3 regions of the Paenibacillus sp. MAHUQ-45 genome follow, and region 3 is predicted to be linked to each of the others. Evidence: predicted binding sites of a transcription regulator. Region 3 holds the regulator's gene; each other region holds the start of a gene.
The links. Region 3 encodes LexA, which represses DNA repair genes until DNA is damaged. Its sites were predicted from a motif close to CGAACATATGTTCG; they were not measured.

Region 1 (3,280 bases), on a different contig from region 3:
CAAGGCACGCCGGACCCGGTAATCGGTGTGGATTTCTTCTCTGTACGCTGGATCGGAAAGCTTAGTGCGACTTATAGTGAGGGTTACACGGTGTACTCTTCATCGGACGATGGCATCCGAATCTGGATTGACGGACAGCTTGTTATTGACAGTTGGATCAAGCAGAGTGGACAGGAGCGGAAAGGAAGTGTCAATCTGATCGCCGGCAAGCTGCATGATATCAAAGTAGAGTTCTTTGAGAATCAGGGTGATGCGAAGGCCGTGCTGATGTGGGAGAGTCCGAGTCAGGTCAAGGAGGTTATCCCGGCAGTGGCGTTTTTTCTCCCTTAATGTGAAGTGATGCGGAGTTCTATATATATAAGTGAACGAGGGAAAAGCCCCGAGAAATCCGGGGCTTTTTGGTCTGCAGCAAAAGCGTATAGGATTAGATCTGTTCGCGATAGCTGATATTATTGACTGTTTTCTCATCACGTACTGCTTTGCGCAGCGCATCCTTCACGGTATGGGCACCACGGATCTTGCGGAACCACAACTGAGGCGATGAAGCATCATCGGAGAAAATTGTCAGTGTCCCTATACCAAGCATGCGATCCGGAATGGATTGAGAGACTCCCAGGTCACGAATTCGCAGCAGCTCGATTTCTTCGATATTTTTACCGATCAGGCCTGTCTTTACTATAATTCTTTGGCTTGTAATCGTATAGGTGGTCGTATTAAGGCCCACAAGACCCTTCAGTCGGTCGGATATGCCGGCAGGCTTTCCTTCCCATAGTTTGATTTCCTGAGCAGGCGTCAGGTCTCGCAGCATGCGCTCGGCTGTTGGTGAAGCTCCCCCGTTCAGCGCGGTCCCACACTCTCCGCAAAATTTAGCTGTTTGCTTATACTCTGTTCCACAGGCTGTACAATAAGGCATCGAATGAACCTCCTCTCCTAATAAACATTTATTATATTTATTATTATACTGCTTCACCCGGTCATTGGTTGCACTCATAGCAGGAACGTATTTTTTTGCATTTTCCCCCGTTTTACATTAATTTCATTTGCACTTTACAATAACCGACATTATTCTGTTATGTGGGGGGAATGTAAACGATGAAACGAGCTTGGCTAATAGGGTTGATTGGGCTGGTTCTAATGCTCTCAGCCTGCAGCTATAATGATTCTGCTTCAACCGCGGCGTTGTCTGAGGAAGAAGTTAAGGAATCTGTGCAAAATTACTACAATGAGATGTTCAAAATTGAACAATTAGGGAAGTCGTCACGGGAGCAATTCAACAAGACGATCGCCGCTTATTCGGCTGGGAACGCTACTTCCAAGGAGATGGAGAAAGCCATCGCCAAATTCAAGGATACGGCTACTAGTATTTCATCTCAGGCGAAAAAGGTTGAAATTTCCGACCGCCTGCCGGATAAAGTCAAGAAGCTGCTGGATGAGGCCCAGATTGCTTTTCAAAGTGCCTATTCCTTAAAGGAACAAGCTTCAAAAGGTGCCGATTCTGCCGATGTGTCTGCCGACGAGTTCAACGAGCTTAATCAGAATGCTGATATCGCTATGTTATACGGTATCTCCAAGCTGAACGAAGCCAGAGTGGCCACTGGACTTTTGGAGCCGGATAAGGATGCGGATACGAAGGCAACCACTGATCCAAAGTGATAACTGGAACGGATTCGAAGAGTGTTAATCAATAGGACAACCTGCCCCCATATTTGGGGATGATGATAAAAGGCGTTGCACAGTACAGCTGTGGGCGCTTTTTTGCGTGCAGACTGTCATTTTTTCCATATTGATTAAAGGACTTGGCTATGGATATAATACAAACATACGTTCGTGTTATGTAGGGTTATTAATTGAACACAAGGAGGCTAGGCAATGGGTAAGAAGCTGGAAGGAAACGGATTATGGGAGAGCAGTCGGATGATGCTGCCGGAGCACAAGAACCGGATTATCAGCGATGAACGGGAGACGCTGCGCCGCACCCAGCCGGTACTGGATGAGCAGAAGCAGGAGGAGATTGAGAGCGCCCTGGCGCTGTCTCTGCGCAGTCATGTGCGCGTCACGGTGATTCTGTTCGATCCGTTCGAGAATGAGGCCGTGAGCGGCTTTGTGACCTCCATTCACACCCACTCGCGGGAGATCAAGCTGCAGTGGGCGGAGGAATGGAAGTGGATTCATGTAGACCAGATTGTAGAGGCCTATATCGTCTAACAAGCTACTGCCTAAGTGCGTGCTCCTGTACTTTTTTCATAAGCGATCAAGGTTACAGTGGGGTTGCCAGTCAGTTCGGCAAGGGCAGCTTCCGCGTTCCGGATAATCTCAACCGCTTCACCTCGTTCGCTTAATGTGGCGATTTTGTAGCTGTCGCTATGGATGTCCATGACAAATCTCCTTTCACTGTTGTATAAGATACCTATTTAGGTTGTCCTTATAGACGGGAAACATCCAGATGCTGAAGCGATAAAAAGGTACAATATGGATTTATAAGCATCACTATATGAGAGTGTAAATTTCTTAGATGGAGTCCCGGACGGTTGTCCGAGGGCTCTTTTTTCGTGGGAAAGAGACGTGTGAAAGTATTGAACTGCAAACGGTCCAAGCATAGGGGTATCTGTACAAGCAGAACAGAAAAATCGGACATCTACTATACCAGGGGGTGAAGATATGCTGACTTTGGACGTGGTAAAAAGCAAATCGACCGCTTCTCTCGCCGGGCTGAATCCAGCCGTGTTGGCCGGAGCAAATACACTGATCGAGCGCAGCTTTGCCAAGGGCGTGCCGATTATCATTACCCAGGGACTGCGGACTATTGCCGAGCAGAATTCTCTCTATGCACAGGGCAGAAGTAAACCGGGGAACATCGTGACCAATGCGCGCGGGGGATTCAGTTATCATAACTATGGATTGGCGATTGATTTTGCTCTGTTGCTGCCAGATGGGAAGGGCATTTCCTGGGATATGAACCGTGACGGAAACGGCAACAAAATAGCGGACTGGCAGGAAGTGGTGCAGGAGGCCAAAAAGCTGGGCTTTGAATGGGGAGGGGACTGGACTTCCTTCAAAGATTATTCCCATCTGCAGATTGCTTATGGACTTTCAATTGATCAATTGCGGGCAGGCCTCCGGCCGTCGGCAGAGCAGATCAAGGCTGCGCTTAACGTGATCAATGGAGGTGACAACGTGAACAAAGATGTGAAAGTAAGCATCGTTCTGAATGGCAACAAGCTCACAGACGGTGTTCTGGATACCGGCATCACCTATGTGCCCGTGCGGGCGCTGGCGGAAG
Region 2 (3,280 bases), on a different contig from region 3:
TTGTTTTTTCTTCAAATCAAACTATCGAATTTTTAGTTTATGGAACCATGATGTCTTCTATCCTTGCTTTTATAATAACTATGATAGTACATATTTTTTGTATTTATTTTTGCAAATCTACGGACTTCACTAGTTGGTTTAGAGCTATTAATTTACTTATTTTATACTTAACAGGGCTAGGTACTGCTATCATTGCAATGAAAAATCTCCTCATTGAAGATGGAGCGGTTACAGGTAATGAAACCATTTTCAGTGAGCAATATAACTTGTTAGGGTTAATTTTTTTCATTGCTATATTTAACTATAATGTATATAATTCACTTTTCCTAGCCAAAGAAATTCCAGGATTCACCCTTTTTCTTGAAAATCTAAAACATCTAGTCCGAAAAATTCACACTAAAATCTTTATAAAAGATTAAATAGCTCTTGTTACCTTATAACACCCACTCAACCTATACTGACAAAAACCTAGCTAAAGAATATAAAAATAAGCCCATGTGAGGGCCCCCTTATAGTAGACATTGGAAAAACCCATATGGGAAATCTGTGATACTTAGGGGGGAGAAAAAGAGAGTAACCAAATAAATTATATACAGAGGAAGTAAGGAAGAAGGCCGTACGTTTGCATGAGGAGGATAAATGGACGTACAGGCAAATTACTGAGAAGTATGGAATACAAGATAAAGATAGATTCGTAAATACGTGTATAAGTTTAGGAAGCAAGGCGAGCCAGATGAAATATGTAGTATTGCAATTCAACATGAAGCCATTCATGAAGGTCAATGGTATGTGGCATTGAAACAAGCAGGAATAGATTTTCCTGAACAATGGCGTTGAGATTGGCACTTATGGTAGGTCATAGAATACATGATAAAATATGAAATAATAAGTTTCAAACTGCCACAAACAAAATCACTTGATGTTGACTTTGTCATACAAGAAATAGAGGGAATAATAAATACATATGGGTTAAACATAACGCAAAAAACAACCCGTTCAACGTTGAAAGGGTCTATACATTACCACCTTAAACAAGGGGAAGATGCAGGTGTTTTAGAGTTGACATACTGGGTATCTAAACACCGATTATGGACAGAGATACACGATAACAGGTTAGCTGACTGGAACAAAGACATGATTGTTCCATTTACACAAGCATTAGCAGATTGCTTTTGTGGCGAATCAATAAATGCAAATAAATGGGAACCTTTTTCCTTGAAACCATTCCATTGTTAGGGATGGTTTTTCTCTATACACTAATGTAAACATTGTGGTCAAAACGCAATTTGTGGCCAATGCTTGAATATGGTGTTATCTGATGGATACACCATCTAGGAAACACAAACATTTCTTATACTTAATTCTTAAATACCGAGTATTCCTTATTGGACTTAATAAAACTTAATATCTTTTCGGCACATTCTATTGGACTCATCTCTTCAGTATTTACTTCGAGGTTTTTTGTTTTCAATATCACGATTGCGTGGAAGTTTATGAGCTACATATTGACCAGCAAAAGCTGCACCAAATGCACCGGATATAGTTAATAAAGGGGTAAGGTCACTCAGGGGGGAATACTCCTAAAACATAGTTTATTTGTAACTCTCTGCGGGATATTATTATATCACATTATTTTTTAGTAGTTACACTTGTCAAAAGAAATTAATACTCTACTTTACAGTAATCCTGCTCGTTAATTTAATGAAACGTCCAGAGTCGGGACTTAAAGAACGAATTCCATAAATTACACTTGAATAGAGAATGTATGTTCGGTATATAATATGTATACAGAATGTGTGTTCGCATTATATAATCGTAATAACTAATTACCATTACTAAAAGCTGGTGATAAGTATGTCTAAAGTTATTTTTTTGGTGGATGGGCAATCATTTTATGCCTCCATCGAAAAAGCAGCTCATCCAGAATATCAAAACAAACCTGTAGCTGTTGGGGATCCTGCACGTAAATCGGGGATTATTTTAGCGGCCTGTCCTATGGCCAAGGCCAAGGGAGTAACAACAGCTCAGCGAGTTGGAGAAGCCTTAGTACTCTGCCCTGATTTGATAGTCATACGCCCCAGAATGCAGCGGTATATCACGATATCCGTATTAATTACAAAGATTTTTGAATCAATAACCGATCAAGTTGAGCCCTACAGCATTGATGAACAATTTCTAGACGTAACAGGTTCTACTGCTCTTTTTGGATCCGAAGATGAAATTGCTCATTTAATACAGTCGCGAGTGAAATTATCTACTGGCGTATGGTCTAGGGTAGGGATTGGCCCTACAAAAATTCTAGCGAAAATGGCAACCGATAATTTTGCGAAAAAAAGAAATGACGGTGTGTTTAAGCTGGGATTCGAGAATATGGAGAGGGATTTATGGCCGTTACCCGTCCACCAAATGTTTATGGTTGGCTCTCGCATGACAATGCATTTTCTCCGGATGGGTCTGCCAACCATAGGTGACGTTGCTCGTTTAGAGTTAGGAGAATTTAAGCAACGAATGCGCAGAGAGTTTCGAAAGCAATCGGATATTCAGTCGGAGTACTACTGGCAGATTGCAAACGGAAAGGACTCCAGTCCCGTAGTCTCCTCCATTCGAGGCGCTCTCAAATCCATAAGTCATGGGAAAGCCTTAAGAAGCAGCTTATATGGGCGTTTGGAGGATATTGAAGTTGTCTTACTTGAATTAGTTGTGGAGGTTTGCCGGCGGGCGCGCAGGCATGGTTATCAAGGCAGGGTTGTGTCTGTAGGCGCTGTAGAAACAGATGGAGAAAGGGCTTCGTCGTTTGGTCGTCAGATGACTTTGCACCAACCCACATCCCTCACGCATGAAGTAGCCCAGGCAGCACAAAAACTTTTTATTGATCACTGGAAAGGGTTGCCGATTAGCCATCTACATATTTCGTTAACGCAACTCTCGGACGACAGTGTTTATCAATTGACCCTGTTTGAAGACAGGAACGCTGCTTATGCGATTGAGCGGGCCACTGACCATATTAAGGATCGATACGGCAGTGATGCCATTATGCGCGCCTCTTCATTGCTGGAAGCCGGTGTGGCGCGAGAACGAGCAGGCCAAATTGGGGGGCATTTCAAATGAGCAAACTTGACGGAAACGAGAGATGGAAATCAAAAATGCTTTTAACCGAACATCAGGAACAATATGAGAACCGGAATAAAAATCTGCAGACCGGGAGAATAACGACGGAAGAACTGACTATGATTCGGGATGCTATTATGTTCCCTTACATGCTGACCATGTGTGACAAGAG
Region 3 (3,280 bases):
GACGCTTCCTCCACTTTGATCCAGTGTACCGATGAGCCAATAAAGCACACCTAGTGCAACGAGAACAACGGGCAATACGATATTGCGCCCCTTGAATACATCGCTAGTCTTTGTACTGGAAGCCGAGGATTGAATGGCATCCTTCCCTTGTTTCTTTCTTTGCTTATTGAGTTGCTGTGAATTGCGTTGAACCATTCTTTCCCAAGAACGGGCCATGTCTCTTCCCCCTAGTCATCCTGAAATATCTATGAAAAGAAACAGAGGGTTCATGTTAAGCCTCTGCTCCTTGTTCAACGCTTATTTATCTACGAATTCAATGTTGTCCAGTTGGGCACGGAAATTGCGGCGAATGTTGCCCAAGTAAATTTCACGGAGCTTGGCGCGCTCAGCCAGTTCTTCTTCATTCAGACCCTCGTTCTTCTGCTTGTGTGCCAGTTCATTAATTCGTGCAATCAATTCATCTATATTCAATATTTTCGCCTCCCTAATAAATTCATTCTAACTTTGCCATGAGAAAAAGAGCTTGTCAAGGTTTACCCCCTGCAAGCTCTCTAATGTTCCTATCTCTGAACATAAAGTTGTTAAAATAACGGGACTGTTAAAACGTCTCCTGCATGAATAGTGCTGTCGGTCAATTGGCTCGATCGTTTAATTCCTTCTATATATACAGCTGTCTTCATATTGGTCGGCTTATATCTAAGAGCGATGCTCCAGAGAGTATCTCCTTGTTCAACCACAACCCTCTTCTCTTGCTTCGCAAGATTAACAGGTCCAGCAAACACATTACCTACTACTGTAAAGCCCGCAACAATCAGCAGCAGAAAAAGAGCGATCTTATAGAAGTTAAATGTTCTGATCAACTGACTTAATCCATTCGATAGCACATTGGTGATTTCTTGAATTCTATTTATTAGTCCAGAACCTAAAGTTTGTCCTACAGAGCTAACTTCTGTGTCCTTGTCATAGATGCTATGGTATGTACTGTACTTTAACATAATTCATCATCCTCCAAACACTTGTTCTTACTTGCAAAATCAATATAACACGAACATGTGTTTTGATCAATACTATTTTCGAACAATTGTTCCCCTCTTATAAAATCCCCTTTCTGAGTGAAAAAAATGCTCTTGATGTGCTCATCTCCCTTGCCGTTCTTGCGTATTCCTTCGACATAGAGGCCGATTATTGAAGATATCATTCTCCTTCCTGTTCTCATCCTTGTTCCCTTCTCTTAAACTATCGATAACGTTAGAACTTATGTTTGTGCGAACGGCAGTTCTATGTTATAATTTTCCCAAACATTACTATATGGGGTTGATTCTGATGTCAAAGATTTCGAGTCGCCAGCTGGCGATCCTGGAATTTATACGTAACGAAGTCCGCAGCAAGGGTTATCCTCCTTCCGTACGGGAAATCGGAGAAGCTGTAGGCCTCGCCTCCAGCTCCACGGTACACGGTCATCTGGACCGCCTTGAGAAGAAAGGCCTGATCCGCCGGGATCCGACAAAGCCGCGTGCCATTGAACTGCTTGGCCAGGAAGACTCGGAGAATGTCCATCAATTTGCCCAGACGATCACTCGCGTTCCTGTAGTAGGGAAGGTTACCGCCGGGGTACCTATCACCGCAACAGAGAACATCGAGGACTATTTCCCGCTCCCAACACATTATGTTGGTGACAACAAGGTATTTATGCTTTCTGTTCTTGGTGACAGTATGATCGATGCTGGCATTATGAACGGCGATTATGTCATTGTGCGCCAGCAGCAGACCGCAGACAATGGTGATATTGTTGTCGCTATGACTGAAGATGATGAAGCTACCGTTAAGACTTTCTATAAGGAACGTGATCATATTCGCCTCCAGCCGGAGAACCCGTCCTATGAGCCACTTCGCCTGAATCGGGTAAGCATTTTGGGTAAAGTCATCGGATTATTCCGGGATGTCCACTAATCTATCATTAATGTCTCTATTAGAAGACTGTTCCGTTCAGCGGTGCAGTCTTTTTTCTGTCTAAACTCTTTTCCCTAACTCGAATAAAGAAGCAAGAATTCAGAACAAAACTATCGCGATAGTTTGCGTCAAATAAGTACTGAGGTATCCTCTGAGTTTAGATAGGGCCACACTTTTTTTATTTTTACTCACGATTTCGGATTAACGGCACCCTTGCTCCGCACATATCCTAATTTAAAGGAGTGCTGATCCCATGCCCAATTACCGAATTGTCGTCGATTTAACACAACGAATGCTGTATTTGCTGGATAACAATACTGTCGTCCGAGGTTACCCTGTCGGAATCGGAACGATGCTAACCACAACACCAGAGGGAGAATATACGATCATTAACAAACAGCCTAATCCCGGAGGTCCATTCGGTGTGTTCTGGATGGGACTTTCCAAGCTGCATTATGGCATTCACGGGACGAATGACCCCTCCTCCATTGGACATCTGGTCTCGCACGGATGCATTCGAATGTTCAACCAAGATGTACTGGCACTTGCTGCGCTGGTTCCAATTGGGACGCGGGTGACTATCCGGCGTTAACCGCCTGGTACTGGATGATTTGACGTGCAAATAGCCGTCAGACGGTGTCTGGCGGCTTGGTCATGGGGATAATTCAAATTACAGCAAGAAAGATCTAGAGATAATAACTAACAAGATGAAGAGAACCAAGATTGCAGCAGTAGATGTGCCAAGACCATATCCTCCAGCAAATTCACCCATGAGTAATTCCTCCTTTTCTATGAAGACACCAGGATTTGCAGCGACAAAAGATCGGCCCTTAGGAAAGGGAGATTTCTTCTCCGCTAACTTAATGCCCGAATAGTCCAGGCCCCTTGATTAGATCCAGCAAATACTCAAAATGATTACAAGCAGAATGTAAAGCACCAAAATCGTTCCTGTTGACGTAAAAGGACTAACTACTGGTCCACAATGTTCTGCACCCATGTGAATTCCTCCTTCAGATTAATGACTACAGAACAGAATATGTAACAGTATCCTACTGAGTTTGGGCAAACCGGAAAAGAAATGTACTCCTGTGACGAAGGTAAAAGCTTACCTTTGAGGGGACTTAGAAGGTCCACACTAAGATGGATCTTATTTATTTCTATCGGGGAAGTATAGTACACTGGTAACAAACCAATGTTCGGAGGATTCTCATCATGTGCGGACGTTATACCATTACAGTCTCTATAGAAGAACTAATGCTGAGGTATCTTACGAATGATGCCAGCATCCTTCATTATGCTCCCAGATATAATGCCGCTCCCATGCAGCATA

Region 1: AC3Y23_RS02470 (YolD-like family protein) is a predicted target of LexA. The motif match lies at 1,815-1,828, and genes of this name have one in related genera.
Region 2: AC3Y23_RS18465 (DNA polymerase IV) is a predicted target of LexA. The motif match lies at 1,759-1,772, and genes of this name have one in related genera.

Annotation. Positions count from the first base shown of each region.
Region 1 covers NZ_JBYUPV010000001.1:556,556-559,835, forward strand. The annotation lists gene AC3Y23_RS02455 (glycosyl hydrolase) at 1-330, shown strand, start outside; gene AC3Y23_RS02460 (PH domain-containing protein) at 425-913, opposite strand; gene AC3Y23_RS02465 (hypothetical protein) at 1,093-1,653, shown strand; gene AC3Y23_RS02470 (YolD-like family protein) at 1,870-2,205, shown strand; gene AC3Y23_RS02475 (hypothetical protein) at 2,217-2,375, opposite strand; gene AC3Y23_RS02480 (M15 family metallopeptidase) at 2,659-3,280, shown strand, end outside.
Region 2 covers NZ_JBYUPV010000008.1:180,436-183,715, forward strand. The annotation lists gene AC3Y23_RS18450 (hypothetical protein) at 1-419, shown strand, start outside; gene AC3Y23_RS18455 (hypothetical protein) at 868-1,236, shown strand; partial or broken gene AC3Y23_RS18460 (chloramphenicol phosphotransferase CPT family protein) at 1,332-1,459, opposite strand; gene AC3Y23_RS18465 (DNA polymerase IV) at 1,855-3,108, shown strand; gene AC3Y23_RS18470 (YhjD family protein) at 3,105-3,280, shown strand, end outside.
Region 3 covers NZ_JBYUPV010000013.1:194,955-198,234, forward strand. The annotation lists gene AC3Y23_RS24230 (hypothetical protein) at 1-216, opposite strand, end outside; gene AC3Y23_RS24235 (DUF896 domain-containing protein) at 298-471, opposite strand; gene AC3Y23_RS24240 (LysM peptidoglycan-binding domain-containing protein) at 582-995, opposite strand; gene lexA (transcriptional repressor LexA) at 1,324-1,950, shown strand; gene AC3Y23_RS24250 (L,D-transpeptidase) at 2,204-2,542, shown strand; gene AC3Y23_RS24255 (sporulation protein YjcZ) at 2,621-2,722, opposite strand; gene AC3Y23_RS24260 (YjcZ family sporulation protein) at 2,840-2,947, opposite strand; gene AC3Y23_RS24265 (SOS response-associated peptidase) at 3,163-3,280, shown strand, end outside.